DNA from 4 places in the Pseudomonas sp. AC255 genome. Region 3 is predicted to be linked to each of the others. Evidence: predicted binding sites of a transcription regulator. Region 3 holds the regulator's gene; each other region holds the start of a gene.
The links. The regulator FliA, encoded in region 3, starts transcription of late flagellar genes. The targets are predictions, from matches to a motif close to CTAAAGTTTNNNNNNNNNNNGCCGNTAA.
Positions count from the first base shown of each region.

Region 1: the regulator FliA is predicted to act here: its motif matches at 4,060-4,087, upstream of ACZZ0K_RS03065 (flagellar protein MotY).
Region 2: the regulator FliA is predicted to act here: its motif matches at 4,885-4,912, upstream of ACZZ0K_RS10580 (methyl-accepting chemotaxis protein).
Region 4: the regulator FliA is predicted to act here: its motif matches at 2,536-2,563, upstream of ACZZ0K_RS22200 (methyl-accepting chemotaxis protein).

Region 1 is NZ_OZ409841.1:633,236-640,761, reverse strand. It holds gene ACZZ0K_RS03080 (response regulator transcription factor) at 1-470, opposite strand, end outside; gene ACZZ0K_RS03075 (hypothetical protein) at 917-1,618, shown strand; partial or broken gene ACZZ0K_RS03070 (argininosuccinate synthase) at 1,733-2,949, opposite strand; gene ACZZ0K_RS03065 (flagellar protein MotY) at 3,079-3,993, opposite strand; gene pyrC (dihydroorotase) at 4,154-5,200, shown strand; gene rnt (ribonuclease T) at 5,197-5,874, shown strand; gene ACZZ0K_RS03050 (peroxiredoxin) at 5,949-6,551, opposite strand; gene ACZZ0K_RS03045 (bacterioferritin-associated ferredoxin) at 6,864-7,082, shown strand; gene bfr (bacterioferritin) at 7,284-7,526, shown strand, end outside.
Region 2 is NZ_OZ409841.1:2,306,002-2,313,527, reverse strand. It holds gene ACZZ0K_RS10600 (hypothetical protein) at 1-530, opposite strand, end outside; gene ACZZ0K_RS10595 (hypothetical protein) at 532-981, opposite strand; gene ACZZ0K_RS10590 (AAA family ATPase) at 1,313-1,837, opposite strand; gene pnuC (nicotinamide riboside transporter PnuC) at 1,834-2,397, opposite strand; gene ACZZ0K_RS10580 (methyl-accepting chemotaxis protein) at 3,122-4,756, opposite strand; gene ACZZ0K_RS10575 (undecaprenyl-diphosphate phosphatase) at 5,061-5,891, shown strand; gene ACZZ0K_RS10570 (DUF1294 domain-containing protein) at 5,888-6,316, shown strand; gene ACZZ0K_RS10565 (MmcQ/YjbR family DNA-binding protein) at 6,455-6,814, opposite strand; gene ACZZ0K_RS10560 (LysR substrate-binding domain-containing protein) at 6,811-7,526, opposite strand, start outside.
Region 3 is NZ_OZ409841.1:3,551,280-3,558,805, reverse strand. It holds gene flhA (flagellar biosynthesis protein FlhA) at 1-1,224, shown strand, start outside; gene flhF (flagellar biosynthesis protein FlhF) at 1,236-2,576, shown strand; gene fleN (flagellar synthesis regulator FleN) at 2,693-3,523, shown strand; gene fliA (RNA polymerase sigma factor FliA) at 3,520-4,260, shown strand; gene ACZZ0K_RS16190 (chemotaxis response regulator CheY) at 4,428-4,799, shown strand; gene ACZZ0K_RS16185 (protein phosphatase CheZ) at 4,818-5,606, shown strand; gene ACZZ0K_RS16180 (chemotaxis protein CheA) at 5,660-7,526, shown strand, end outside.
Region 4 is NZ_OZ409841.1:4,917,423-4,924,948, reverse strand. It holds gene ACZZ0K_RS22205 (DUF924 family protein) at 1-460, shown strand, start outside; gene ACZZ0K_RS22200 (methyl-accepting chemotaxis protein) at 568-2,460, opposite strand; gene ACZZ0K_RS22195 (hypothetical protein) at 2,742-2,996, shown strand; gene ACZZ0K_RS22190 (lipocalin family protein) at 3,026-3,595, shown strand; gene ACZZ0K_RS22185 (formimidoylglutamate deiminase) at 3,682-5,046, opposite strand; gene hutC (histidine utilization repressor) at 5,193-5,903, shown strand; gene ACZZ0K_RS22175 (HutD/Ves family protein) at 5,900-6,469, shown strand; gene hutU (urocanate hydratase) at 6,944-7,526, shown strand, end outside.

The DNA of each region.
Region 1 (7,526 bases), 2.9 Mb from region 3:
TGCAACACCATCATTTCCCGCCCGGACAGACGATCAACCATGTCCGCTTCACTCGCATTGCCCAGACTGGTGCGCACAGTGTGCAGCGCCTGATTGGGAAAATAACTGTAGCCGGACAGAACTGCCTTGATCGCACTGAGCAACTCGGTCAAATCCTGCTGCTTGCACACGTAACCCGCTGCGCCCGATTGCATGCAACGCATTGAAAAATGTCCGGGAGCCTGGGAAGTCAGCACCAGCACTTTCACCGGCATGGCAGTGGAGGTCAGGCGCGCAATAACTTCCAGTCCGTCGAGTTTGGGTATTCCAATATCCAGAATGACAAGATCGGGCATTTGTTCACGAGCAATTTGTAGTGCATCAACGCCATTATCCGTTTCTGCAATGACTTCGTAGCCATGCCGTTCCATCAGCATACGCACCGCAAGTCGAATGACGGGGTGGTCATCCACGATCAGCACTTTATTCATGGGCAAGTCCAGTTTTCGCTGTTCGAATTTTTAGAACACGCACGATATCCCAGTCACTTGCTTCACGGCATGGCAACTTTTACACGCATTTGCATCGAGAGACATTCCCTACAGGTATTGAGGATAATTCCCACAAATTCAGTGCTCATGCCCCATTGCAAGCGCCTTCCGATCTTTCATACGCCGGCGGAGTTTGATCTCTGCGCAGCTGAGTCCTGCGCCATGCTGGGAGGATGGAAAACTTAACGGGTGCAATAAAGAAACTTCATACGCGATGTTTCACCTGTGTCAGGACATATGACGCAACGAACCGACACAACCAGCTGTTCGACACAACATCATTCATTCTATAAAACTTTGACTAATTGCCGCGCACTTGCACAAGCGGATTTGCTATAGCTGAAACAATCCAACTTAAACTAGACAAACCATATAGAAGCAAAACCATGCTAAAGATAAAAAACAAAATCACCAACCCCATGACAGTCATCGCCATATTTGCAATTCTTTCGGAAACCTCGGCGGCGGTATCGTTACCATTTCTTGATAACAAGGACCGGGAAATTTACGTCTGGTTTCTGATCAGTTTCCCCTTTTACTTGTTATTCCTGTTCTTCATCACTCTCAACTTCAATCATCGCTCGCTTTACTCGCCTTCAGACTTCGGCAAAGACAAAAGCTTTTTGAAAACCACTCAAAATAACCAGAGGAACGAATCCTTTCGCGAAGCAGGCGAGCGTTGCGCTTTTGAGCTGACCAGTTGCATCGTGTCGGGTAAAACCGGACCAGGCCGAGTGCCGATTCCCTGCAGAGTTCACAACGCGCCGGACCCACCGCTCGGTCCACGCAACCGAACCCATCCGGTTGTGCAGAATATCAAGCTGTCACCCTCGGTAAGTGAACTGAACATCATTGATGCAAGAGGCATTGATGCAGCGAAGGAATTCGATGCCATCTTCGAAACGCTAAAAGGCGTCGATAAAAAGCACGCGCGGGTTCTCGTATTTCTTTGTAATCATGCGTCGGACGCGCTTGCCCACTCCGCATTGCAACAGAGCAGGCAGGCCAAGAAAGGCTCAGGAGCCACACTGTGCATCGTATATAACCTGTGTTCGCAGACAGTGACACTACTGGGACGAACCAGCTGAACCGGGTCAAGACTGCGCGCAGATACACGAGGGAGCCTGATGAACCAGAAAAAAAGATGAAAAAAGGCGGCCCTCAACAGGCCGCCTTTTTTATTGCGCATCGGTCTGAGCCACTCAGAACAACTTGCGGCCCTTGTTGGCAGCAATGCGCATGCGCAGCGCGTTGAGCTTGATGAAGCCCGCCGCATCCGCCTGATTGTAAGCACCGCCATCTTCTTCGAAGGTGGCGATGTTGGCGTCGAACAGCGAATCGTCGGACTTGCGGCCGGTGACGATGACGTTGCCCTTGTACAGCTTCAGGCGCACTACGCCGTTCACGTTGACCTGCGAAGCGTCGATCATCTGTTGCAGCATCAGACGCTCAGGGCTCCACCAGTAGCCGGTGTAGATCAGGCTGGCGTACTTGGGCATCAGCTCGTCTTTGAGGTGAGCGACTTCGCGGTCCAGAGTGATCGATTCGATGGCGCGGTGAGCGCGCAGCATGATGGTGCCACCCGGGGTCTCGTAGCAGCCACGGGACTTCATGCCGACATAACGGTTTTCGACGATGTCGAGACGACCGATGCCGTGCTCGCCGCCGATCTTGTTCAGCGTCGCCAGTACGGTGGCCGGGGTCATTTCGACGCCGTCCAGCGCGACGATGTCGCCGTTGCGGTAAGTCAGTTCCAGGTATTGCGGGGTGTCGGGAGCCTTCTCCGGGGAGACGGTCCAGCGCCACATGTCTTCTTCGTGCTCGGTCCAGGTGTCTTCCAGCACGCCGCCTTCATAGGAGATGTGCAGCAGGTTGGCGTCCATCGAGTACGGAGATTTTTCTTGCCGTGGCGTTCGATCGGGATCGCGTGCTTCTCGGCGTAGTCCATCAGCTTCTCGCGCGACAGCAGGTCCCACTCGCGCCAAGGGGCGATGACTTTCACGCCTGGCTTGAGCGCGTAAGCGCCCAGTTCGAAGCGCACCTGGTCGTTGCCCTTGCCGGTGGCGCCATGGGAAATGGCGTCGGCGCCGGTTTCGTTGGCGATTTCGATCAGGCGCTTGGCGATCAGCGGACGGGCGATGGAAGTACCCAGCAGGTACTCGCCTTCGTAAACGGTGTTGGCGCGGAACATCGGGAACACGAAATCACGCACGAACTCTTCGCGCAGATCGTCGATGTAGATTTCTTTGACGCCCATGGCCTGAGCCTTGGCGCGGGCCGGCTCGACCTCTTCGCCTTGACCGAGATCGGCGGTGAAAGTCACCACTTCACAGTTATAAGTATCCTGCAGCCACTTGAGGATCACCGAAGTGTCCAGGCCGCCGGAATACGCCAGAACGACCTTGTTTACGTCCGCCATGCCATCACTCCACGGGGTTCTACGGAAAGCCGGGGAGTCTACCGCTCAAACGCGATAATTTACAGAGGCGCGACAGCTTAAGACGACAAAGCGACAGAATCTGTCGAGAGCGCGACGATGACCGGCGAGTCAGGAAGTCGCTGCGGCGGTGGCTGGCGTACTCGCTTGCGGCGCTGGCGCAGGGGCTGTGGTCGGTGCCACACGCGACAGTTTCACGTTGACCCGGCGATTCTTCGCACGATTGGCCTTGCTGGTGTTCGGCACGATCGGATACTGCTCGCCGTGGAAACGCACGGTGATCTGCGATTCCTGAATGCCGTTGGCCTTGAAGAAATCCACCACCGCCAGCGCGCGGCGGCGCGACAATTCGCGGTTGGTCAGGCGATTGCCGCTGTTGTCGGAATGGCCGTCGAGGTCAATGTGGTTCACCGTCGGGTCGGCCTTCATGTATTCGAGCATCACTTGCAGCTTGGCCTTGGCAGCCGGGTCCAGCTCAACGCCTTCGCCGGGAAAGCCTATCTGCGACTGCTTGATCTGGTCGAAATTCTGCGGCAGCAATTTCGCCACGCAGCCTTGATAGTCGTTGAACGCCTTGCTGAATTTCACCGGCAACAAACGCACTTCCGACACCCGGCCATCGCCAGACGCACGGCGAACTACCGGGCTACGGCCGTCCAGCAGACCGCTGATCAGCCCACCGGCCTGGGATTGCGAGCTGTTGAACAACACATTGCCACTGCCCAGCCGTACCGAGCCCAGATTGATATCGCCGCGCCCCGGCTGCCACGGTGCAGCGGCAGCGAGCAACGTCGCCGAGCCGCCACCAAGCATGGCGTTGTAGGCATTCAGGCGAAAGATCGCCTGCTCACCGGCCTTGCGCACGAACTCGCCCGAGCCGAAATCAGTGATCGGTTGCGTCAGGCGGCATTCGAACTGATCGCCGGCGACCGTCCACTCAATGTTCTCCAGACGGGTCTGGTAAGTCAGCGCCATCGCGGGAAGGCTGGCAAACACACTGAGCAGGGCTAAATAACGCTGGCGCACGGGAGGCTCCATTGGCTTGTGAAACACAAACACCGATTCACACAATGTTTACGGCATACCTTCGGGATATCGGACGCTTGTGGCAAAACTTGATAGCGGGTGCCTGCAAGAGTCTTTTCCGGTAGCATTCGCCTCAGTTTGACCCGCCTGGAATCCCCTCATGTCCGACCGCCTGACCCTGCTGCGTCCCGACGACTGGCACATTCATCTTCGCGATGGTGCCGTGTTGACCAATACCGTTGCCGATGTGGCCCGCACCTTCGGGCGCGCGATCATCATGCCGAACCTGGTACCGCCGGTGCGCAACGCCGCTGAAGCCGACGGCTATCGTCAGCGCATTCTCGCTGCCCGCCCGGCCGGCAGTCAGTTCGAGCCGTTGATGGTGCTGTACCTCACCGACCGCACCCAACCGGAAGAAATTCGTCAGGCCAAGGCCAGCGGTTTCGTCTACGCCGCCAAGCTCTATCCGGCCGGCGCGACCACCAATTCCGATTCCGGCGTGACCAGCATCGACAAGATCTTCCCGGCGCTGGAAGCCATGGCCGAAGTCGGCATGCCGCTGTTGATCCACGGTGAGGTCACCCGTGGCGACGTCGATGTGTTCGACCGCGAAAAAATCTTCATCGATGAGCACATGCGCCGCGTGGTCGAGCGCTTCCCGACGCTGAAAGTGGTGTTCGAGCACATCACCACCGGTGACGCCGTGCAATTCGTCAACGAGGCTTCGGCCAACGTCGGCGCGACCATCACCGCGCACCACCTGTTGTACAACCGTAACCACATGCTGGTGGGCGGGATTCGGCCGCACTTCTACTGCTTGCCGATCCTCAAGCGCAACACCCATCAGGAAGCCTTGCTCGACGCGGCCACCAGTGGCAGCGCCAAGTTCTTCCTCGGCACCGACTCGGCGCCCCACGCCCAGCACGCCAAGGAAGCCGCCTGCGGTTGCGCCGGTTGCTACACCGCCTACGCCGCCATCGAGATGTATGCCGAAGCGTTTGAACAGCGTAATGCGCTGGACAAGCTCGAAGCCTTCGCCAGCCTCAACGGCCCGCGTTTCTACGGCCTGCCGGCAAACACCGATCGCATCACCCTGGTTCGCGAAGAATGGACCGCCCCAACCAGCCTGCCATTTGGCGAGCTGACCGTTATCCCGCTGCGCGCCGGTGAAAAACTGCGCTGGCGCCTGCTGGAGGAACACGCGTGAGTGAAGAGCATTTCGACGATGAGCTGGACGGTCAAAGTGGTGGCGGCGGTTCCCGTCATCCGATGGCAGCGCGTTTTCGCGGCTACCTGCCGGTTGTCGTCGACGTAGAAACCGGTGGCTTCAACGCAGCCACCGATGCCCTGCTGGAGATTGCCGCGACCACCATCGCCATGGATGAAAAGGGTTTCGTCTACCCGGATCACACCTACTTCTTCCGCGTCGAGCCATTCGAAGGCGCCAACGTTGAAGCGGCAGCGCTGGAGTTCACCGGAATCAAGCTCGATCACCCGCTGCGCATGGCCGTCAGTGAAGAAACCGCGCTGACCGATATTTTCCGTGGCATCCGCAAGGCCCTGAAAGCCAACGGCTGCAAGCGGGCGATTCTGGTCGGGCACAACAGCAGCTTCGATCTGGGCTTTCTCAACGCAGCAGTTGCGCGCCTGGACATGAAGCGCAACCCGTTCCACCCGTTCTCCAGTTTCGACACCGCGACCCTGGCGGGTCTGGCGTACGGTCAGACAGTGCTGGCGAAAGCCTGTCAGGCCGCCGGCATCGATTTCGACGGTCGTGAAGCGCACTCGGCACGCTACGACACCGAAAAGACCGCTGAGCTGTTCTGCGGCATCGTCAATCGCTGGAAACAGATGGGCGGCTGGGAAGACTTCGACGACTGATCCTCGGCGAACAAATCCCGCGCATAAAAAAACCGGCCACATGGGCCGGTTTTTTTGTACCTCGACGTTGCGCCTTACAGGGCCGCAGCGTTCTCGGTCAGGTAAGCTGCAACGCCTTCTGGCGAAGCGTTCATGCCTTTGTCGCCTTTCTTCCAGTTGGCCGGGCAGACTTCGCCGTGCTCTTCGTGGAATTGCAGCGCGTCGACCAGACGGATCAGCTCTTCCATGTTACGGCCCAGCGGCAGGTCGTTGATGATCTGCGAGCGAACCACGCCTTTGTCGTCGATCAGGAACGCGCCGCGGAAAGCCACGCCGCCTTCGGATTCAACGTCGTAAGCCTTGGCGATGTCGTGCTTCATGTCGGCAGCCATGGTGTATTTCACCTGGCCGATGCCGCCATTGTTCACTGGAGTGTTGCGCCAGGCGTTGTGGGTGAAGTGCGAGTCGATCGACACAGCGATCACTTCAACGTTGCGCGCCTTGAAGTCAGCCATGCGGTTGTCCAGAGCGATCAGCTCGGACGGGCAGACGAAGGTGAAGTCCAGCGGGTAGAAGAACACCAGGCCGTATTTGCCTTTGATGGCCGAGGACAGGGTGAAGCTGTCAACGATCTCGCCATTGCCGAGTACGGCCGGGACGGTGAAGTCTGGGGCTTGTTTGCCTACGAGTACGCTCATTGATATCTCCTGGTGTAGAAACTTGAAGTTCAGGGTCCGGGCCAGCCTGTCACCCTCAGGCGACAGCCCTGTGACACGAACCCTCTTCGCAAGGGACGACCATCATACACTGCGTGTTTGGCCTGTCCGTAACGGATTTTCCCTGTTCGGTTATCCACGGCGTATTCATTGGGTCAAGGGAGCGCCTGGCAAATACCGTTCGTCAGTCGCAGGCAAATTGGCTGGGAAGCGTTCCGAAAGCACTTTGACAATCATTCTCGTTAACATTAAGATCCATCGCAATTGAGTCACAACCAGCGACGGTTCTTACTTATGTATGTTTGCCTCTGCACTGGCGTCACCGACGGACAGATCCGCGAAGCGATCTATGAAGGTTGCTGCAGCTACAAAGAAGTTCGCCAGGCCACCGGCGTCGCCAGCCAGTGCGGCAAATGCGCCTGCCTTGCCAAGGAAGTGGTCCGCGAAACCCTGACCAAGCTGCAAACCGCCCAGGCCGCGATCCCCTACCCTGTAGAATTTACTGCTGCGTAAATGCCCCCATTTCAAAGAACCGGACTTCGCGTCCGGTTTTTTTATGCCTGAAAATCAATTGCTTAGCGTCCAGACGCGGAACACAAACATTCTTATTCCGATTAATTTTCATTTATTATTCAATAACTTAGGTTTGACACTTATAAACACCAAGCTCAAACTCCGCCTTATATACAGTTAATACAGGGCAGGACTCCGATCATGAAAGGCGACATTACAGTCATCCAGCATCTCAACAAGATCCTTGCCAATGAGCTGGTCGCGATCAATCAGTACTTCCTGCATGCGCGCATGTATGAAGATTGGGGTCTGAACAAGCTCGGCAAGCACGAATATCACGAATCCATCGACGAGATGAAACACGCGGACAAGCTGATCAAGCGCATCCTGTTCCTTGAAGGCCTGCCGAACGTTCAGGACCTGGGCAAGCTGCACATCGGCGAA
Region 2 (7,526 bases), 1.2 Mb from region 3:
CCCACCCCGGCACTCTGGTTCACCTGGATTACCCCGCGGCTGCCGGTGAAGGCCTGATCACTGGTCGTGACCTGGCGACTGCCGATTGAGGTACCAGTTGCTCCTGAGCTCGGTAAAAACGCCACGTTCTGTTGCGAAAGGGCGCTGTCGTCAACGCTCTGCGGGCCGGCACTGATGCTGACGCGCGTCACGTTGGCCATTTGATTGTTGGCACCGGCGCCCTGGTTAACACCGAGGATGCCGTTGCCATTGCTGAAAGAGTTGCCGCCGATGTTGGCGCTCGCGTCGATGGCGCGGCTGGCGGGCGTGTCGATGGTCTGCCTGACGCTGGTGGTGGCATGGGCTTCGGTGCCGATGGCAATCGCCTTGGTGTTGGCTTGTTGCATCTGGTCACCGGCAGCCTGGTTGACATTGAAGTTGCCGCGATACTGAGCGCCGGAATCCTGAATGTTTGCCTTGTTGACTGAAGCCGAATCGGCCATGGCGCTGGTGCAGCCGAGCAGGGCGAGAAGCAGCAGGGTGCGATTCATGTCATTGGCCTCCGGCCATACGAGTCAGAGGCGCCAGCCCGGTGCTCATTGCCCGGTTGACGGTATTGGAGATCGAGGCGCCAGAACCACCGCCGCTGCCAGTACGCATGCCGGGCAGGCCGTTCTGATTGGTCAGGGTGTTCATGCCGGGCAGGTTGGAACTGGGCGTGGTCATGTTGCCGCGAATCGATGAGCCGCTGGCGACACTGGCGAAATCACCGTCAGTGAGTTCGGTACTGCTGAGGGTCTGGTTGATCCGCACCGAAGGGTTGGCGTTGACCGTGGTCGGATAGGGGTCTTTGCCGCCATTGCGCCCGATCGCGATGGGTTGAACGTCGCGGTTAAGGACGATCACGCCGTTGCCTTCAGCCTGGGCGCTGACGCTGATCAAAGCGCTGGCGGCTGATCCGATCAGCAGGAGGCAGGTCAGGCCTTTATTGAATTTCCCCACGGCTGCAATTCCTTCTTCAGTGGGCTGGGTTATTCAGCGTTGTGAAGGAGAGAGCGAAAGCTGTGCCGGTTTTGAATTATCTTTTTATTTCAACGGCTTACATGCTTTGGGAAATTCCCTGTTGCGGGCACTGTTTCAGCGCTGAGACAAAGGGCGGATCGCTTGAGGGGCAATGGGCGCCGGAAAGCTCTGGAACAGGGGTTTGCGCCGAGGTGTTTCATCGGCGTAACAGATCACGTGACGCAAGGATGAATGACGCTTGGGCGGGGCCTTTGCGCGGTCGGGAGTGTTTCAAAAACGGACAGTTTTGCGTTAAAAGCTGCCGGGCGGCTCATCTGGACAGCAAACGCTCGACCGCCGCAAAGGCTTGTGTCTGGCGTTCGGCCCAATTGCCTTTGATGATTTGTATCGGCTGTTGATGCTGGATTAGCCAAGCGCGGGTGGCCTTGAAGAAGGTCACTCGATCCGCAAGATCCGGTTGGCAGCGCTGGCCGTCTTCGGTCCAGTCGATCTGTTGCGGGGACAACAGCAGGTGCAGGTCGTAATGGCGCGCCAGTAACTCGGTTTCCAGCCAGGCCGGGCAGTCGCCAAACAGAGTCTGGCTCCAAAGGATATTGCTCAGCAGGTGGGTGTCGAGAATCAGCAGTGGGGGCTGTTTCGCGCGCGCCTGATCTTCCCATTGCAACTGGCCCCGGGCGATATCAGGGATATCCGCAAGGCAAGTGTCGCGTGGGTTGTCTTCGATGAACCGACGAACATATTCATCAACGCGCACGCCGCCGAAACGCTGCTCCAACCCTGCCGCCAGCCAGCTCTTGCCGGTGGATTCCGGGCCGGTGAGAACAACGACTTTCATGTGCGCAACGCCGGATCGGCGCGCCATTCCCGCCAGCCTTGCACGGCGAGCAAGGTAAACAGCGCGTAGAGCGCGGCGGTCAGGTACAGGCCTTTATAGATGAACAGGCCGACAAAGATCACATCGAGGACGAACCACAGCGCCCAGCATTGCAGACGTTTTTGCGCCATCCACAGTTGCGCGACCAGACTGAAACCGGTGAGCGCGGCATCGAGCCACGGCTGTGCGGCGTCGGTCCAGTGCGCCATCGCCGCGCCCAGCAACACACTGCCGATCGCCCCAACGCCGAGGCCGAGCACCATCGAGCGTGCATCGAGGCGGGTAACCTGGCGACCGTCATGCATCGTCCCGGCGCGGGTCCACTGCCACCAGCCGTAGATCTGCAGCGCGGCGTAGATCACTTGCAGCAACATGTCCGAATACAGCTTCACCTCAAAGAAGATCCAGCTGTAGAGCAACACCATGACCAGCCCGATCGGCCAGCACCACGGATTCTGCTTGACCGTCAGCCACACGGCGATGACACCGAGGGCAGCGGCAAACAGTTCAAGCCCGGACATGAGTGATCCTTGGGGGAGTTGAGAAGGGGGCGGATTGTACTGCATTAGTCAGGTCAAAAGCCCCTCACCCTAACCCTCTCCCGGAGGGAGAGGGAACTGACCGCGTTGTTTGGTCGAGGTACGCCGACCTGGAATAACGCGTCGAACGCAGATCATGAAAAGCCCAGTGATCTGCGATCAAAAGCCCCTCACCCTAACCCTCTCCCGGAGGGAGAGGGAACTGACCGCGTTGTTTGGTCGAGGTACGCCGACCTGGAATAACGCGTCGAACGCAGATCATGAAAAGCCCAGTGATCTGCGATCAAAAGCCCCTCACCCTAACCCTCGCCCGGAGGGAGAGGTAACTGACCGCGTTGTTTGGTCGAGGTACGCCGACCTGGAATATCGCGTCGAACGCAGATCATGAAAAGCCCAGTGATCTGCGATCAAAAGCCCCTCACCCTAACCCTCTCCCGGAGGGAGAGGAACTGATCGCGTTGTTTGGTCGAGGTACGCCGACCTGGAATAACGCGTCGAACGCAGATCATGAAAAGCCCAGTGATCTGCGATCAAAAGCCCTTCACCCTAACCCTCTCCCGGAGGGAGAGGGAACTGATCGCGTTGTTTGGTCGAGGTACGCCGACCTGGAATAACGCGTCGAACGCAGATCATGAAAAGCGCAGTGATCTGCTCCCTCTCCTCGGGGAGAGGGCTGGGGTGAGGGTGGGCTCACCTCGGTGACCGGTCAGACCCGGAACTGGCGCAGCAGCCCGTTGAGCTGTTCGCTCAGTTGCCCAAGCCGCAGGCTGGCTGCACTGGATTGCTCAGCCGCCAACGCGGTGCTATGGGAAAGCCCGGCCGCCTGGGTGACGTTCTGGTTGATGTCCTCAACCACCTGCGCCTGTTGCAGCGTAGCGCTGGCAATCGACGCATTGAGACCGTTGAGATTACGCAACGCCTGGCCAATCGCATTAAGGCTCGCCCCGGCCAGTCCCGCCTGTTCAATGGTCAGTTGCGAGGCCTTGCTGCTGTCGCCGATCACCTTCACCGCAGCCTCCGAATGATTCTGCAAACGCTCGATCATCGACTGAATCTCCGCCGTCGATTTCTGCGTACGCTGGGCCAGCAAGCGCACCTCATCGGCCACCACGGCAAACCCGCGACCCTGTTCTCCCGCGCGCGCCGCTTCAATCGCCGCGTTCAAGGCCAACAGGTTGGTCTGTTCGGCAATCGAACGAATCACCTCCAGCACGCTGCCAATCTGCGTACTCTCCGCCGCCAGGGTGCGGATCACTTCCACCGCTTGATCAATCGTGCCCGAGAGCTTGTCGATCTGTTGCAGGCTGCCGTCAATATTGATCTGCCCCTGTTGCGCCTGCGCTTCGGCATCGCGCATTTCTGCGGCGGCGTGTTCGGCGTTTTTCGCCACGTCCTGCACGCCGTAGGTAACTTCATTGATCGCCGTGGCTACCAGTTCCATCTGCTGCGACTGCTGCTGGCTGCGCTGCTGCGCCTGCGAGGCATCGTTACCCAGCTCGCTGGAAGACTGCCCCAGAGCGCTGGCCGATACCTGCAGATCACCGATCACCCGGCGCAGCTTGGCCGTAAAGGCATTGAAGTGATGGGCCAGTTCGGTGACTTCATCCTTGCCATGGGTATCGAGGCTGCGGGTCAGGTCGCTTTCGCCACTGGCGATGTTGGCCATCGCATTCACGGTTTCCTGCAACGGACGGACGATGCTGCGTGCGATCAGAATCACCAGCAGCGCCATGATCAGCGCAATCGCCAGGCCGATGGCCGACGCCTTGATCATCTGCCCCTGGAATTCGGCTTGCACATCGTCGACATACACGCCGGAGCCGATCACCCAGCCCCACGGCTCAAACAGCTTCACATAAGAGGTCTTGGCAACGGGATCAGTCGCTCCCGGCTTCGGCCAGCGATAATTGACCATGCCCGCGCCTTTGGCCTTGGCGATGGCGACCATTTCGTTGAACACCGCAAAGCCGTCCGGGTCGCGGATCGCCGAGAGGTTCTGGCCTTCAAGTTTGGGGTTGGTCGGGTGCATGACCATCACGGGCGTGAGGTCGTTGATCCAGAAGTAGTCGCTCTGGTCGTAGCGCAGGCCACGGATCGCGGTCAGTGCCTGCTTTTGCGCGGCATCCCTGGTCAGGGTGCCAGCGGTCTCAAGACCTTGGTAATAGGTGAGCAGGCCACTGGCGGTCTGCACCACGTGCTGGGTTTTCTGCGCCTTGGCGTGGTAGAGGTCGTCATGGATCTGCTTGAGCATCAGCACGCCCAAGGTCAGCAACATGACCACCGCCACGATCAAGATGAGCCACAAGCGTCGGCTGATCGACACACTGCGCAAGCTGTTCATAACGCTGTCACTCCGGATTCTTGTTCTTGTAATAAACGATCGCCAGCATCCAGCCACAGCTGTGGGCTCGCGATTGCGCAACTTGAGCCGCCTAACGCGGGGAGCGCTATTAAGGCTTGTCTGTTAAGATTTCGGCCCCGCACGCGAAAACCTGAATCCGGTTTCGAAATTTCACGGAGTTTTTACCGTTTCGTGTAGATCCTGTGCGCGCGGAATCGATACAGCTTTAACCCGCTACGCTGAACGCAGTGAACGCTAAAAATACTATCGGGGCATGCCGCGCGCATCGCTCTTTGGGGGATTGATGGATCTTTGGACTGCCTTGCAGGCACTGATATTAGGCGTTGTAGAAGGGCTCACGGAGTTTTTGCCCATTTCAAGTACCGGACACCAGATCATCGTCGCCGACTTGCTGAACTTCGGCGGCGAACGGGCCATGGCGTTCAACATCATCATCCAGCTCGGCGCGATCCTCGCGGTGGTCTGGGAATTTCGGCGCAAGATCCTCGACGTGGTGATCGGCCTGCCGACCCAGCCGAGCGCCCGGCGTTTCACCGCCAACCTGCTGATCGCCTTCCTGCCGGCCGTAGTGCTCGGCGTAATTTTTGCCGATCTGATCCACGAATATCTGTTCAACCCGATCACCGTGGCGGCGGCGCTGGTCATCGGCGGAATCATCATGTTGTGGGCCGAACAGCGCCAGCATGAAGTGCATGCCGAAACCGTCGACGAGATTCGCTGGACCGACGCGTTGAAAATCGGCTTCGCGCAATGCCTGGCGATGATTCCAGGCACCTCGCGTTCCGGCTCGACGATCATTGGTGGCTTGCTTTTCGGCCTGTCACGCAAGACGGCCACCGAGTTTTCTTTCTTCCTCGCCATGCCAACCATGGTCGGTGCGGCGGTGTATTCAGGTTACAAATACCGCGACCTGTTCGTGCCGGCGGATTTCCCGGTGTTCGCCATTGGTTTTGTCACGGCGTTCATCTTCGCCATGATCGCTGTACGCGGCCTGCTCAAGTTCATTGGCAGCCACAGCTACGCAGCGTTTGCCTGGTACCGGATTGCGTTCGGCCTGTTCATTCTGGCGACCTGGCAGTTCGGCTGGGTGGATTGGTCGGCAGCGAAGGCATGAATGATCCGCGCACGCGCCGCCCTGAGCGACGACCTACAGGCGGCCGCGTTCAGCATCTGAAATTGAAGCTTGTGGTGTTGCTGATCGTCTGCGCGCTGCCGCTGTTCGGCTCGCTGTCGATGTGGCTCAGCGGCATCTCGCGGGTGCCGCTGTCGGCGTACGGGATTGTCAGTGTGCTGGCGTTCTTTCTGTACTGGGCCGACAAACGCAAAGCCCGCGCCGACGCCTGGCGCACGCCGGAAAACATCCTGCATGCGGTTGAACTGGCGGGTGGCTGGCCGGGTGCTTTGATCGCGCAGCAGGTGTTCCGGCACAAAACGCGCAAGGTGTCGTTTCAGATTCTGTTCTGGGTGATCGTGTTGCTGCACCAAGTGTTCTGGATTGACCAGATTTTCCTCGGTTCAAACCTGCTGTCTTTGATCTAAAAAACACTTACCCCTGTAGGAGCTGCCGAAGGCTGCGATCTTTTGGGACGCAGAGCGCGAACGCAATCTCATCCTCGCTGATGAGTCGCCTGACAAACCGCCTTCGCGAGCAGGCTCGCTCCCACAGGATTTGCGTGCTTACAAAAGCAGACCGATTTGAGTCTTCTTGGGCAACTTGCCCACCACCAGTTGATGCGATCGCTGCAACAAACCCTGTAATTCCTCGGCACCCAGCGGGTAGGGCGGGTGCATGATGATCCACTGCGCCCGCGCCAGATACGGCGCCGGATGAATCCCCGGGCGGTCGCAATGGCCGAGAAACAGATCCTTGTCGACCTTGAACGCCAGCGAATCCCCACGTAATCCCTGCAAGGCAAACATCTTGTTGCCGGCAATCGAGAACACCCGCACGCCGCCCCATTTGTAATCTTCCCGCGCGCCGGGCAGGGCCAGACAAAACTCGGCAACTTCGGCTTCGCTCATTCTTCCCTGTTTCATAGAAATCGATCCCCGCAGGCATTGAACGATTCGACCAGGTGATCGATCCATGCGCGCACCGCCGGCATTACCCCGCGCCGGTGCGGATACACCGCTTGCAGCCAGCCGCCAGGCAATGACCATTGCGGTAGCACCTGCACCAGCGTGCCGTTACGCAATTCGGTTTCGCAGAACATCATCGGCAGCACAGTAAAGCCCTGACCGGCGAGCACGCAGGCCTTGCGCACCACGAAATCATCAATGCCCAGCCGCGCTTCCATACTCAGATCGACGCTCTTGCCTTGTTGATCGAGCAGACGCACATGAACCATGCGATCGGCTTCCAGCGCGCCGAGTACCGGCAGGGTTTTCAGGTCCTGCGGATGATTGATGGTCTTGCCTTGCATGAACGCCGGGCTGGCGATCACCACTGCTTGCGCCTGACGCAAGCGGCGGGTGACCAGCAAAGGATCTTCATCACCATGATCGCGCACACGCAAGGCGACATCGATGCCTTCGGTGACCAGATCGACCCGGCGGTTGAGCAGGACGACCTCCAGCTGCACCTGAGGAAACTTGCCGAGAAAATCGCTGATCACCGTCGGCAGCATTTCATGGGCCAGACCGGTAGGGCACGACACCCGCAAGCGTCCGCGAGGCTCGCTGGACATGCTCGCCACGGCCTCGTCAGCCATCTCTGCTTCCAGCAGCATCGCCTGACAGTGGCGCAAAT
Region 3 (7,526 bases):
GGTCTGGTGCCGGGCATGCCGCACTTCTCCTTCCTGAGCATGGCCGCGCTGGCTGCGGGCGGCGCGTACCTGTTCTGGAAAAAGCAGAACGTTGCCAAGGTCGTGGCGCTGGAAGAGGTCAAGCGTCAGCAGGAACTGCTGCCGTCGCCGGCCCGCGCCATGGAAACCAAAGAGCTGGGCTGGGACGACGTCACGCCGATCGACATGATCGGCCTGGAAGTTGGCTATCGCCTGATTCCGCTGGTAGACCGCAATCAGGGTGGGCAATTGCTCGCGCGGATCAAGGGTGTGCGCAAGAAGCTCTCGCAGGATCTGGGCTTCCTGATGCCGACCGTGCACATCCGCGACAACCTTGATCTGGCGCCGAGCGCGTATCGCTTGACGCTGATGGGCGTGATTCTCGCTGAGGCCGAGATCTACCCGGACCGCGAACTGGCGATCAACCCCGGCCAGGTGTATGGCTCGCTCAACGGGATCAACGCCAAAGATCCGGCTTTCGGCCTGGAGGCGGTGTGGATCGAAATCAGCCAGCGCGCCCAGGCGCAATCACTCGGCTACACCGTGGTCGACGCCAGCACCGTGGTCGCCACGCACTTGAACCAGATTCTGTACAAGCACTCCAGTGAGCTGATTGGCCACGAGGAAGTGCAGCAACTCATGCAATTGCTGGCCAAGAGCTCGCCGAAACTGGCGGAAGAGCTGGTGCCGGGCGTGGTTTCGCTGTCGCAGTTGCTCAAGGTCCTGCAAGCGCTGCTCGCCGAGCACGTGCCGGTGCGCGACATCCGCAGCATCGCCGAAGCGATCGCGAACAACGCCGCGAAGAGTCAAGATACCGCCGCGCTGGTCGCCGCTGTGCGGGTCGGCGTATCCCGTGCAATCGTCCAAAGCATTGTAGGCACTGAGTCCGAGCTGCCTGTAATCACATTGGAACCAAGGTTGGAACAGATATTGCTCAATAGTCTGCAGAAGGCAGGACAAGGCTCGGAAGAGGGCGTTCTGCTGGAGCCGAGCATGGCCGAGAAGCTGCAACGTTCGTTGATCGAAGCGGCCCAGCGTCAGGAAATGCAAGGCCAACCGGTGATCCTGCTGGTAGCAGGCCCGATTCGCGCGATGCTCTCGCGTTTCGGCCGCCTCGCAGTGCCAGGGCTGCATGTACTGGCCTACCAGGAAGTACCGGACAACAAGCAAGTGACCATCGTTGCGACAGTAGGGCCCAACGGCTGAGGTAGTGGTTTATGCAAGTTAAGCGTTTTTTCGCCGCCGATATGCGTCAGGCCATGAAGCTGGTTCGCGATGAGCTGGGCGCTGATGCCGCCATCATCGGCAACCGCCGCATTGCCGGCGGCGTCGAGTTGACGGCGGCTCTGGATTACAAATTGTCGGCGCTGGCGCCACGGGTTCCGAACATGGAACTCGAAGACGAGCTGCGCAAGACCCAGTCGCGCATCGTCACCGCCCAGGCCGAGCTGAGCCTGCGTGGCGAAGCCGACGGCAACACCAATCAGCAGTTGTTCGCCGGGCTGCCGTTGACCGCAGGCCTGCCGCTGACCGCTGCCGAGCCGCTGAGCGAGCCAACCTACGCTGCCCCGGCGCGTCCGGCTGCAGCGCCTGCGCAGGCCTCGGCGGGTGTCGATCCGCGAGCACTGGATTCGATGCGTTTTGAATTGAACAGCCTGCGAGAGCTGATGGAAGTGCAGCTCGGCACCCTGGCCTGGAATCAGTTGCAAGGCAGCCGTCCGGCCCAGGCCAATCTGTATCGCCGTCTGCAGCGCATCGGCCTGTCCGGCCCGCTGTCGCGCGATCTGTTGGCGATGATCACCGATATCGAAGAACCCCGTCAGGCCTGGCGCATGCTGCTGGCGCACCTGGCGCGGATGATTGCCGTACCGGAAGTCGAGCCGCTGGAAGAGGGCGGTGTGATTGCCATGGTCGGCCCCGCCGGCATGGGCAAGACCACGACGCTGGCCAAGCTCGCCGCGCGTTACGTGCTCAAGTACGGCGCGCAGAACGTTGCACTGGTGAGCATGGACAGCTTCCGCATCGGCGCGCAGGAACAATTGAAAACCCTCGGGCGCATCCTCAACGTGCCGGTAACGCACGTCGATCCGGGTCAGTCGCTGGTGCAGGCATTGGATCCACTGCTACGCAAACGCGTGGTTTTGATCGATACTGCCGGCCTGCAAGCCAGTGATCCGGCGTTGCGCATGCAGCTTGAGAGCCTGGCCGGGCGTGGCATTCGCTCAAAAAATTATCTGGTCCTGGCAACCACCAGCCAGAAACAGGTTCTAACCGCCGCTTATCACAGTTACAAGCGTTGCGGGCTGGCCGGCTGCATCCTGACTAAACTGGATGAAACGGCCAGTCTCGGCGAAGTGTTGAGCCTGGCGATCAGTCATGAATTGCCGGTCGCGTACCTGACCGATGGCCCACGGATTCCGGATGATCTGCATCTGCCGCGTCGTCATCAATTGGTCAGCCGCGCCGTCAGCGTGCAAATGCAGGAAGAACCCAGCGAAGAAGCCATGGCTGACATGTTCGCTGATATCTATCACAGCCCGACCAAGCAGGTTGGCTGAGGTAATCATGAACAGTTTTTGTACCTACATCGATGGTCTGCCACGCATTGTTCCGATCAGGAACGCGCAGCCAGTAATGTGGCCTCCGTCTATGCAAGACAAGGTAAAGAAATAACATGGGCAGCATGCATCCCGTACAGGTGATCGCGGTGACCGGCGGCAAAGGTGGCGTCGGCAAGACTAACGTGTCAGTGAACTTGTCGCTGGCGCTGGCAGAGCTTGGCCGTCGGGTCATGCTGCTGGACGCCGACCTGGGCCTGGCGAACGTCGACGTTCTGCTGGGGCTGACACCCAAGCGCACACTGGCCGACGTCATCGAAGGCCGTTGCGAATTGCGCGACGTGCTGTTGCAAGGCCCGGGCGGGATTCGCATCGTGCCGGCGGCCTCCGGCACGCAGAGCATGGTGCACTTGAGCCCGGCGCAACACGCCGGCCTGATCCAGGCGTTCAGCGACATCGGCGACAATCTCGACGTGCTGGTGATCGACACCGCTGCGGGTATTGGTGACTCGGTAGTCAGTTTCGTACGCGCCGCCCAGGAAGTGTTGCTGGTGGTCTGCGACGAGCCGACTTCGATCACCGACGCTTACGCGCTGATCAAGTTGCTCAACCGCGACTACGGCATGAACCGCTTCCGCGTGCTGGCCAACATGGCGCAGAGCCCGCAGGAAGGGCGCAACCTGTTCGCCAAGTTGACCAAGGTCACGGATCGCTTCCTCGACGTCGCCCTACAATACGTCGGCGCCGTGCCATACGACGAAAGCGTGCGCAAGGCAGTGCAGAAGCAGCGCGCCGTCTACGAAGCCTTTCCCCGTTCCAAGTGCGCACTGGCCTTCAAGGCCATCGCCCAGAAGGTCGATACCTGGCCGCTGCCCGCCAACCCGCGCGGGCATCTGGAATTTTTCGTCGAGCGTCTCGTGCAGCAAACCGCAGGGCCTGTGATATGACCGCCAGTGGCATGAATCTTTACAAAAAGTCGGCGCGTGACGCGCAATACGAATTGATCGAGCGCTACGCGCCGCTGGTCAAGCGCATTGCCTATCACTTGCTGGCGCGCCTGCCGGCCAGCGTGCAGGTCGAAGACCTGATCCAGGCCGGGATGATCGGTTTGCTGGAAGTCTCGACCAAATACGACGCCAGCAAAGGCGCCAGTTTCGAAACGTACGCGGGCATTCGAATCCGCGGCGCGATGCTCGATGAAGTGCGCAAAGGGGATTGGGCACCACGCTCGGTTCACCGTAATACCAGGATGGTCAGCGACGCGATTCGCTCGATTGAAGCTAAAACCGGCCGTGACGCTAAAGATCACGAGGTTGCGGCCGAACTCCAATTGAGTCTCGACGATTACTACGGGATTCTGAATGACACCTTGGGCAGTCGCCTGTTCAGTTTCGACGACCTCTTGCAGGACGGCGAACACGAAGGGCTGCACGAGGATGGCGCCAGTGCTCATATGGAGCCGTCACGCGATCTGGAAGATGAACGCTTCCAGGCGGCGCTGGCGGACGCGATTGCCAATTTGCCGGAGCGTGAGCGACTGGTGTTGGCGCTGTACTACGACGAAGAGCTGAACCTCAAGGAAATCGGTGAAGTCCTTGGCGTCAGTGAATCGCGGGTCAGCCAGTTACACAGCCAGTGCGCGGCCCGTCTGCGGGGGCGTTTGGGGGAGTGGCGAGCGCGCTGAAGGCAGTGTGGGGACACTGCGAAACGAGGCTGGTGCGGTGATGAACGGCGCCGGTCTCGATCCGTTGTGCTCCAGACAAACTTTAAGTGCTGCGCCGATTGATTGAAGTGGCGCGTCCAGGTGCTGGGCGCGTTTAAGACTGCTTGGAGGTCGAATTGAACAAAGACATGAAAATCCTCATCGTTGATGACTTCTCAACGATGCGGCGGATCATCAAGAACCTGCTGCGCGATCTTGGGTTCACCAACACCGTCGAGGCCGACGATGGCACCACTGCCATTCCGGTGCTCAACAGCGGCAGCATCGACTTTCTGGTAACGGACTGGAACATGCCGGGCATGACCGGTATCGACCTGCTGCGTCACGTGCGCGCCGATGAAAAACTCAAGCACCTCCCGGTGTTGATGGTGACTGCTGAAGCCAAACGCGAGCAGATCATCGAGGCCGCTCAGGCCGGTGTGAACGGTTACGTAGTCAAACCTTTCACGGCTCAAGCGTTGAAAGACAAAATCGAGAAGATTTTCGAACGCATCGGCTGATGAATGCGCGGGGGAGCTATGGAGCATAACGAATCATCACAGGGCGATTTCGAATCGACCCTGAAAAAACACGCGGTCGAACTGGTCGAAAGCCTTGAAAAAGGCAAGTTCGGCGACGCGGTGCAACTGATCCATGAGCTCAATCAGACCCGTGACCGCGGCCTGTATCAGGAAGTGGGCAAGCTCACACGTGAACTGCACAGTGCGATCGTCAATTTCCAGATCGATCCGCACATGCCGCAGGCCGAGGAAGTGTCGCAAATCACCGACGCCACCGAACGCCTGGGCTATGTGGTCAAGCTGACGGAAGCCGCGGCCAACCGCACCATGGATCTGGTGGAAAGCGCCACGCCGGTGGTCAACAGTCTCGCTGATGAAGCGCAGACGTTGAGCGCCGATTGGGGCCGCTTCATGCGTCGCGAGGTCGGGGCTGAAGAGTTCCGTGAACTGGCGCGCCGGGTCGACGGTTTTCTGTCACGCAGCAGCACGGACAACCGTGCGGTGTCGAGCAACCTCAACGACATCCTGCTGGCTCAGGATTACCAGGACCTCACAGGTCAAGTGATCAAGCGTGTGACCCAACTGGTCACCGAAGTCGAAAGCAATCTGCTCAAACTCGTGCTCATGGCCAGTCAGGTCGACCGCTTTGCGGGCATCGAACATGACCGCGCCGCAATGCTTGCTGAAAAAGATCCACAAAAACATCTCTCGCAGGGTGAAGGTCCGCAGATTCATGCCGATAAACGAGAAGACGTTGTGTCCGGTCAGGACGATGTGGACGATTTGTTATCCAGCCTTGGATTCTAGAGTTTCGGAATTCGGGTTTTTTGGGTTTTTAGACCTGTAGGAGCACCCCATTAATGAGCTTCGGCGCCGATGAAGAGATCCTTCAGGATTTCCTGGTTGAGGCCGGCGAGATTCTTGAGCAACTGTCCGAACAACTGGTCGAGCTGGAAAGCCGTCCGGATGATGCAGATCTGCTCAATGCAATTTTTCGCGGTTTCCACACTGTAAAAGGGGGCGCCGGCTTCCTTCAGCTCAATGAGCTGGTGGAGTGCTGTCACATCGCCGAAAACGTGTTCGACATCCTGCGCAAGGGTGAGCGTCGCGTTGATGCAGAACTGATGGACGTGGTGCTCGAAGCACTGGACGCGGTGAACAGCATGTTCAGCGAAGTCCGTGAGCGTGCACCGATCACCGCTGCCACGCCGGAACTGCTGGCCGCGCTGGCGCGTCTGGCCGAACCGCAATCGGCGGATGAAGCCCCGGCTTCGCCGGTTGCCGAGATGATCGAAGAACTGGTCGTTGAAAGCGACTCCTCGGACGACATCACCGATAACGAATTCGAACAACTGCTGGACTCGCTGAACGCCGTCAAGGCCCAGGCCGAGGCTCCGGCCGCTGCTGTGGCGCCCGCGCCGGTTGCCGACACGGCGGCGAGCGATGAAATCACCGACGCCGAATTTGAATCGCTGCTCGATCAGCTGCACGGCAAGGGCCAGTTTGCTGTCGATGCGGTCACTCCGGCGGCACCAGCAGCGCCGGCTGCTCCGGCCGCGGGCGACAGCTCGGACATCACCGACGACGAATTCGAAGCCTTGCTCGATCAGTTGCACGGCAAGGGCAACTTCGCCGTTGACGCGCTGGAATCGGCCATCGCTTCGGCCCCGTCAGCACCTGCTGCACCGGCAGCCGCTGCGGCCGGCAGTGATCTGATCAGCGATCACGAATTCGAATCGCTGCTCGACGAATTGCACGGCAAAGGCAAGTTTGACGCCAGCGCTGCGACTGCCGGCTCCGTGTCGAGCGTCGCCACGCCAGCGGCGAAAGCTCCGGCTGCCGCTGCTGCGCCGAAGCCTGCCGCCAAGCCTGAACCGAAAGCCGAGGCGCCGAAACCGGCCGCCGCTGCTGCACCGGCTCCGGCCCGTGCGCCAGCTGCTGCCCCGGCAGAAAAGCCGGCCAGCGAAGCGGAAACCACCGTGCGCGTCGACACCGCGCGGCTCGACGAGATCATGAACATGGTCGGCGAGCTGGTGCTGGTGCGTAACCGTCTGGTGCGTCTGGGCCTCAACAGCGGCGACGAAGCCATGTCCAAGGCCGTGTCGAACCTCGACGTGGTCACCGCTGACCTGCAGACCGCCGTGATGAAGACGCGGATGCAGCCGATCAAGAAGGTCTTCGGGCGCTTCCCGCGTCTGGTTCGCGACCTCGCGCGTCAGCTCAAGAAAGAGATCAACCTGGAACTGGTGGGCGAAGAAACCGACCTCGACAAAAACCTTGTCGAGGCCCTCGCCGACCCGCTGGTCCACTTGGTGCGCAACGCCGTCGACCACGGCATCGAGTCGCCGGAAGAACGCGAAGCATCGGGCAAGGCCCGTGGCGGTCGCGTGGTGCTGGCGGCCGAGCAGGAAGGCGACCATATCCTGCTGTCGATCTCCGACGACGGCAAAGGCATGGACCCGAACGTCCTGCGTTCGATCGCGGTAAAACGCGGTGTGATGGACAAGGACGCCGCCGATCGCCTGAGCGATACCGAGTGCTACAACCTGATTTTCGCCCCGGGTTTCTCGACCAAGACCGAGATCTCCGACGTGTCCGGCCGTGGTGTCGGCATGGACGTGGTGAAGACCAAGATTTCCCAGCTCAACGGTTCGATCAACATCTACTCGACCAAGGGCCAGGGTTCGAAGATCGTCATCAAGGTGCCGCTGACCCTGGCGATCATGC
Region 4 (7,526 bases), 1.4 Mb from region 3:
TGTCGATCAGGCCCTGGCCGGCGAATTGACTGAGTGGACGCAATGTCCCGAAGGCTGGCTGGCGGTAGTGCTGCTGCTCGATCAGCTGCCGCGCATGATCTATCGCGACACTCCCAAAGCCTTTTCCGGTGATCTGCGCGCACAGAAGCTTGTCGCGCAAGGCATTGCAGCGGATTTCGATCGGCAGTTGAAACCGATTCAGCGTGTGTTCATTTATCTGGTGTTCGAACACTGCGAAAACCTCGCGGTGCAGAACGAAGCCGTTTCCAGATTTATTGAATTGGTGGCTGAACAGCCAGAGTCGGAGCGGGCGGTGTTTGCCGATAACCTGGACTATGCCGAGCGGCATCGGAAGGTGATTGCCCGGTTTGGCCGGTTTCCGCATCGCAATGCGGTGTTGGGGCGGGAGTCTACGTCTGAGGAATTGGAGTTCCTGTCCAGGCCCGGCTCAAGATTCTGAATCTTCAGTGCGGCTTATGCCGCTTTCGCGAGCAGGCTCGCTCCCACAATTGAAATGCATTCCACTGTGGGAGCGAGCCTGCTCGCGAAGAGGCCTGAGGCTGCAGCTTAGATCCTGAAGCTGCCGACCAGATGCTTCAACCGCGCCGCCTGCTGCTCAAGGTCCGAACACGCGCGCAACGTCGCCTGCAAGTTCTCCACGCCTTCCTGATTCAGCGTGTTGATCTCGTTGATATCAACGTTGATCGACTCGACCACGGCGGTCTGTTCTTCGGTCGCGGTGGCTACCGACTGGTTCATGCCGTCGATTTCGCCGATGCGCTGGGTCACGCTGCCCAGACGCTCGCCGGCCTGGTTGGCGATGCCGACGCTGCTTTCGCTCTCGCGCTGGCTCTCGGTCATGATGGTTACCGCCTGGCGTGCGCCGACCTGCAGCTCTTCGATCATCTTCTGCACTTGCTGCGCCGAATCCTGGGTGCGGTGCGCGAGGTTGCGCACCTCGTCAGCGACCACGGCGAAACCGCGTCCGGCCTCACCGGCACGCGCGGCTTCAATGGCGGCGTTGAGTGCGAGCAGGTTGGTCTGCTGGGAAATGCTGGTGATCACTTCGAGAATCTGGCCGATGTTCACCGTGTTGCTGTTCAGCGTTTCGATATTGCCGCAGGAATCGCTGATCTTCGCCGACAGTTGTTGCATGGCGTGGATGGTTTTATCCACCACCTGCTGGCCGTCGACCGCGAGGCTGCGCGCATCGCTGGAATGCTGCGAGGCGAGCGCGGCGTTCTGGGCGATTTCCTGAGCGGCGGCGCCGAGCTGATTGATCGCGGCGGCGACGCTGTTGGTGCGGCTGGCCTGCTGGTCGGAGTTGTACATCGACGAGTTCGAGGCAGCGACCACACGCAGGGCGACTTCGTTGACCTGGCCGGTGGCCGAGGACACTTCGCGGATCGACGTATGAATGCGTTCGACGAAGCGGTTGAACGACGTACCCAATGCGCCGAATTCATCGTTGCCGTGAATCACCAGACGCTTGGTCAGATCGCCTTCGCCTTCAGCGATGTCATGCATCGCACGGCCCATGGTCAGCAGCGGTTGCATCAGCACGCGAATCAGCATGCCGAGCAGGCCGATGATGATCAACACGGCGATGACCATGGCGATCAGTGCCGAGGTGCGGAATTCGCTGAGCATCGAGAACGCGGTGTCTTTGTCGAGCACCAGCGCCACGTACCAGTCAGCCGATGGCACGCCGTTGACGTGGGTGAATGAGATCAACTGGGTCTTGCCGTCGAACTCGACTTCTTTCAGGCCCGGGCTGACTTTGGGCGCACCGTTCGGATAAGCCTCGGCCAGTGTTTTGAGCACCAGCTTGCTGTCCGGGTGAATCAGGATTTTCCCTTCGGCGCTGACAATGAATGCATGACCGTGGCCGCCGAAGTTCAGCGAGTTGATGATCGCGCTGACGCTGGTCAGATCGATGTCGGCACCGGCGACGCCGAGCATTTGGCCCTGACGCTGCACCGGGGTGGCGACGGTGATCACCAGTTTGCCCGACGAAGCGGCTATGTACGGTTCGGTGACGATGGTCTGCTGCGCGCTGTTGGCCGCTTTGTACCAGCCGCGCGCCCGTGGATCGTAGTCCGGCGCACGGTTGCCGGCCGGCACCGAGAACATCACGCCGTCGGCACCGCCAAAATAGCTGAGCTGGAAATTGCCGGTGTAGGCGGGCAGGTCGATGATGCGCTTGAGGCTGGCGGGCGCGTTGCCGTCGACGGCGACTTGCTGCGACAGCGATTGCAGCAGTTGAATGCGACTTTCCAGCCAGGTCTGGATGTTGCTGGTGGTCAGGCTACCCAGTTCCTGCATGGTCGCTTCGGTGCTGCTGCTCAATGCCTGACGCTGGCGATAGTCGTTGAAGAGGATGAAACAGACGAACGCAACGGCCACCACAAGGGCAGCAGCCAGCAAAATCTTGTGGCTGAATTTCATGTTTCTGGTCATCGAATGAACTACCGCGAAGGGGCTGGTCAGGAAAGGGCGGCAATTTGCCATATTCGGCAGCGTTGCGCTGCTCTTATTTCGACCGCGCCGCGCCAAAGATTAGGCGCTTGTGGGGAAAGTCGACGAAATGCTCGACGGCTTCACAAAGTTTTTGATTTACCGACAAAAGCCGGACGGGCGGGCTGATAAATAGGCGTTCGGTCACGGAACCAGATGACACTTTTCTCTTCTAAGCTTCTGGTTGGCACCATGCCATCCCCCCTCGTTCCAGGAGTTTCACCATGTCGCTGCGATCTATCGCCCTGCTGTCGTTTTGCGTGCTGTTGGCCGCATGCAGCAAGGTCAATCAGGAAAACTACTCCAAGCTCTCGGCCGGCATGGCCAAGTCCGAAGTGGAAACCCTTCTCGGCAAGCCCACCGATTGCTCGGGCGCGCTCGGTATGTCCAGCTGCACCTGGGGCGACAAGAACAGCTTTATCAGCGTGCAATACGCCGGTGACAAAGTGCTGATGTTTTCCGGCCAAGGCCTGAAGTAAACCGGGGCTTCGCGCCCACGGAGAAAAAAATGAAGCGGTTATTGCTGATCCTTTTTGCTGGCCTGGTACTGGCTGGCTGCGCCACTTCCGGCGTCGACCCGTTGGCGCCCAAGACCGTCAACAGCGTCAATCTCAAGCGTTATCAGGGCACCTGGTATGAACTGGCACGCTTGCCGATGTACTTCCAGCGCCACTGCGCGCAATCCGAAGCCCATTACACCCTCAAGCCTGACGGTAATGTCGGCGTGCTCAACCGTTGCCTGACCCCGGAGTGGCAGTGGGAAGAAGCCAAGGGCACGGCTTATCCACAAGTGCCGGGCAAGACCGACAAGCTCTGGGTCGAATTCGATAACTGGTTCTCGCGCCTGGTGCCGGGTGTGGCGAAGGGCGAGTACTGGGTGTTGTATGTCAGCGACGATTACAAGACCGCCATCGTCGGCGATCCGAGTCGCAAGTACTTGTGGCTGCTGTCACGCACACCGACCGTCAACGGTGTAGTGCGTGAAGAATTGCTGAGCAAGGCGCGTCAACAGGGTTACGACACCACACGCCTGATCTGGCGCGCGTCGGATCGGCAGATGGCCAAGACGTCTAATTAAGAGCGAAAAGATCGCAGCCTTCGGCAGCTCCTACATGAGAATGCATTCGTGTAGGAGCTGCCGAAGGCTGCGATCTTTTGCTTTTCTTACCCTAAAAGATCGCGCAGGACCTGGGTGAAGGCTCGGGCGCTTTCCTCTTCGCCAGCATGCCGGCCATCGCGCACCACCCATTGACCATTGACCAGCACATCGCGCACCTGGCGATCGCCGCCGGCGAACAACCAGCGATTGAGAATCCCGTCGCCATTGGCCGTCGCCAGATACGGATCGTTGCCATCGAGGACAATCCAGTCCGCGCGCTTGCCCACTTTCAGCGCACCAATCGGTTGCCCCAACGCTTGCGTGCCGCCGTCCAGCGCGGCGTCATATAGTGTGCGACCGACCATCGGCTGCTGCGCGCCATACAAGCGATTGCGCCGCTGGTCACGCAGACGCTGGCCATATTCCAGCCAGCGCAATTCTTCCACCACGCTCAGCGACACATGGCTGTCGGAGCCAATGCCCATGCGCCCGCCCTGGGCAAGAAAGTCCACCGCCGGGAAAATCCCGTCACCCAGATTCGCTTCAGTGGTCAGGCACAGCCCGGCGATCGCGCGACTGTTGGCCATCAGCGTGACTTCTTCCGGGTTGGCGTGGGTGGCGTGGACCAGACACCAGCGCTGATCGACTTCAGTGTTCTCGTACAGCCATTGCAGCGGACGACGACCGCTCCAGCTCAGGCAATCGTCGACTTCCTTTTGCTGTTCGGCGATGTGTATGTGCACCGGGCATTGTTTGTCACTGGCCGCCAACACTTCGCTGATTTGTTGTGGCGTCACCGCCCGCAGCGAGTGGAAACACAGGCCCAGCGATTGCGCCTTTTGCTGCGCCAGTAATGGCTGCAACCGCGCTTGCAGATTCAGATAGTTTTCAGTGCTGTTGATAAAGCGACGCTGGCCATCGTTTGGCGTCTGCCCGCCGAATCCGGAATGACTGTAGAGCACTGGCAGCAGGGTCAGACCGATGCCGCTTTCGCTGGCGGCCTGGCTGATACGCAAAGCCAGTTCGGCAGGATCGGCATACGGCTGGCCGTTGCTGTCGTGGTGCACGTAGTGAAATTCGGCGACCGAGGTGTAACCGGCCTTGAGCATTTCGATGTACAGCTGACGGGCGATGATGCCGAGCTGATCCGGGCTGATTTTTCCGACGAGGCGGTACATCAGATCGCGCCAGGTCCAGAAACTGTCGTTGGGGTTGCCGGCCACCTCGGCCAATCCAGCCATGGCACGCTGGAAGGCGTGGGAGTGCAGATTGGGCATCCCCGGCAGCAACGGCCCGCGCAGCCGCTCGGCTTCGTCTGCGCTGGAATCGGCCTGGATTCGGGTCAGCAGGCCATCGGCGCTGACCTCGAGACGTACATTTTTGGCCCATCCGTTAGGCAGCAGTGCGCGTTCGGCAAAGAAGGCGGACATCGTTCGGCACCCCATCGTGTGTTATTTGTATATACATATACAGACGTTTGCCTGCCCGGTAAACTCCGGCAAGCTAGTCACTTTCATCCAATGAACAGGGATCAACCGTGCCGACTCCGCCTCCAGTTTCTCCGTTGGCCGCGAACATGGGCGACAGTCCGGCGCCCTTGTACGCCCGCGTCAAACAGATGATCACCCAGCAGATCGACAGCGGTAATTGGCCGCCGCACTACCGCGTGCCGTCCGAAAGCGAGCTGGTCAGCCAGCTCGGCTTCAGTCGCATGACTATCAACCGCGCCCTGCGCGAGATGACCGCCGACGGCCTGCTGGTGCGCATGCAAGGCGTGGGCACGTTTGTCGCCGAACCGAAGAGCCAGTCCGCGCTGTTCGAAGTGCACAACATTGCCGACGAAATCGCCTCGCGCGGGCATCGCCACACCTGTCAGGTCATCACCCTCGAAGAAGAGGCCGCCGGTTCCGAACGCGCGCTGGCGCTGGACATGCGCGAAGGCCAGAAGGTCTTCCACTCGCTGATCGTGCACTACGAAAACGACATCCCGGTGCAAATCGAAGACCGTTTCGTCAACGCTTTGGTCGCCCCGGAATACCTCAAGCAGGATTTCACTCTGCAAACGCCCTACGCCTATCTCAACCAGGTCGCGCCGCTGACCGAGGGCGAACACGTGGTCGAAGCGATTCTTGCCGAGCCGTCGGAGTGCAAGTTGCTGCAGATCGAAAAGGGCGAGCCGTGTCTGCTGATCCGTCGGCGGACTTGGTCGGGGCGTCAACCGGTGACGGCGGCACGTTTGATTCACCCGGGTTCCCGCCATCGTCTGGAAGGGCGCTTTCACAAATGAATGAGATAAAGGTTTTACGCGCCGAAGGCTACCCGCGCATGCCGTGGAAAAACGGCGGCGGCAGCACCGAGGAAATCACCCGTGATGCCGGCGCTGGCCTGGACGGTTTCGGCTGGCGCCTGTCAATTGCCGACATCACCGAATCGGGCGGTTTCTCGACATTCGCCGGTTACCAGCGAGTGATCACCGTGTTGCAGGGCGACGGCATGACCCTGTGCGTCGACGGTGACGCTACCCGCCCACTGTTACCGCTGGACCCGTTCGCCTTCAGCGGCGAAAGTCGGGTGTCCTGCACCTTGCTCGGCGGTGCGATTCGCGACTTCAATCTGATCTACGCGCCGCAATGTTACAGCGCGCGGTTGCAGTGGTTGGCCGGCGAGCAGCGGTTCTTCAGTTCGGCATCGACAGTGCTGGTGTTCAGTGTCAGTGAGCTGATGGACGTGCGTGTAGGCGACGGCGTTTCACAGCTCGGTCGGCATGATTGCCTGCAGCTGGACGGCAACAGCGGGCTGGTCGAAGTCTCCACCAACGCCGCATGCTGCGTGATCGAACTCCTCCAGAACTGAACACACCCCTGTGGCGAGGGGATTTATCCCCGCTGGGTCGCGAAGCGGCCCCATTCTTGATAAAAAAGCGGTCTGCTGCGCAGCCCAGCGGGGATAAATCCCCTCGCCACAAAAGCCATCCCCACTCTTGTTTCCCTCCACGCACCAACTTGTTACCGAACGCCCCAGCGTGGCGCAAACCCACGCTGACCTGGCCCAGCCGCATCTCCCCGGAATCTCCTGCCGGAAAATTTCATTCACGCCAGAACCCCCGATTCAGGCGCTCTCCAGCCCTACCCCTGATTTTTCCTGAACACTCCTCCAACAAGTTGGCCGCTTGATTGCATATGCTTGTATGTACAAGTAAAGACGTATGCGTATGAGTCGTTCGAGACTCTCTGCAGCGTCCACTGATTCGCTTGTCGCGCAGCATAGCGCGCAGGCTGCTGCCCACTGCCAGGGTTGGTTTGAATTGATCGCTGAGGAGTCTTTTTCGTGACTGACAATACCCAGAACAGCAACAAGTTTCGTGACGTGCAGATCCGCGCCGCACGCGGTAACACGCTGACCGCCAAGAGCTGGCTGACTGAAGCGCCGCTGCGCATGCTGATGAACAACCTCGACCCGGAAGTTGCCGAAAACCCGAAGGAACTGGTGGTCTACGGTGGCATCGGTCGCGCCGCGCGCAACTGGGAGTGCTACGACAAGATCGTCGAGAGCCTGACCAACCTGAATGACGACGAAACCCTGCTGGTGCAGTCGGGCAAGCCGGTCGGCGTATTCAAGACTCACAGCAACGCACCGCGCGTATTGATCGCCAACTCCAACCTGGTGCCACACTGGGCGAGCTGGGAACACTTCAACGAACTCGACGCCAAAGGCCTGGCCATGTACGGCCAGATGACCGCCGGCAGCTGGATCTACATCGGCAGCCAGGGCATCGTTCAGGGCACCTATGAAACCTTCGTCGAAGCCGGGCGCCAGCATTACAACGCTGACCTCAAGGGCCGCTGGGTGCTCACCGCCGGCCTCGGTGGCATGGGCGGCGCGCAACCGCTGGCCGCCACCCTGGCCGGCG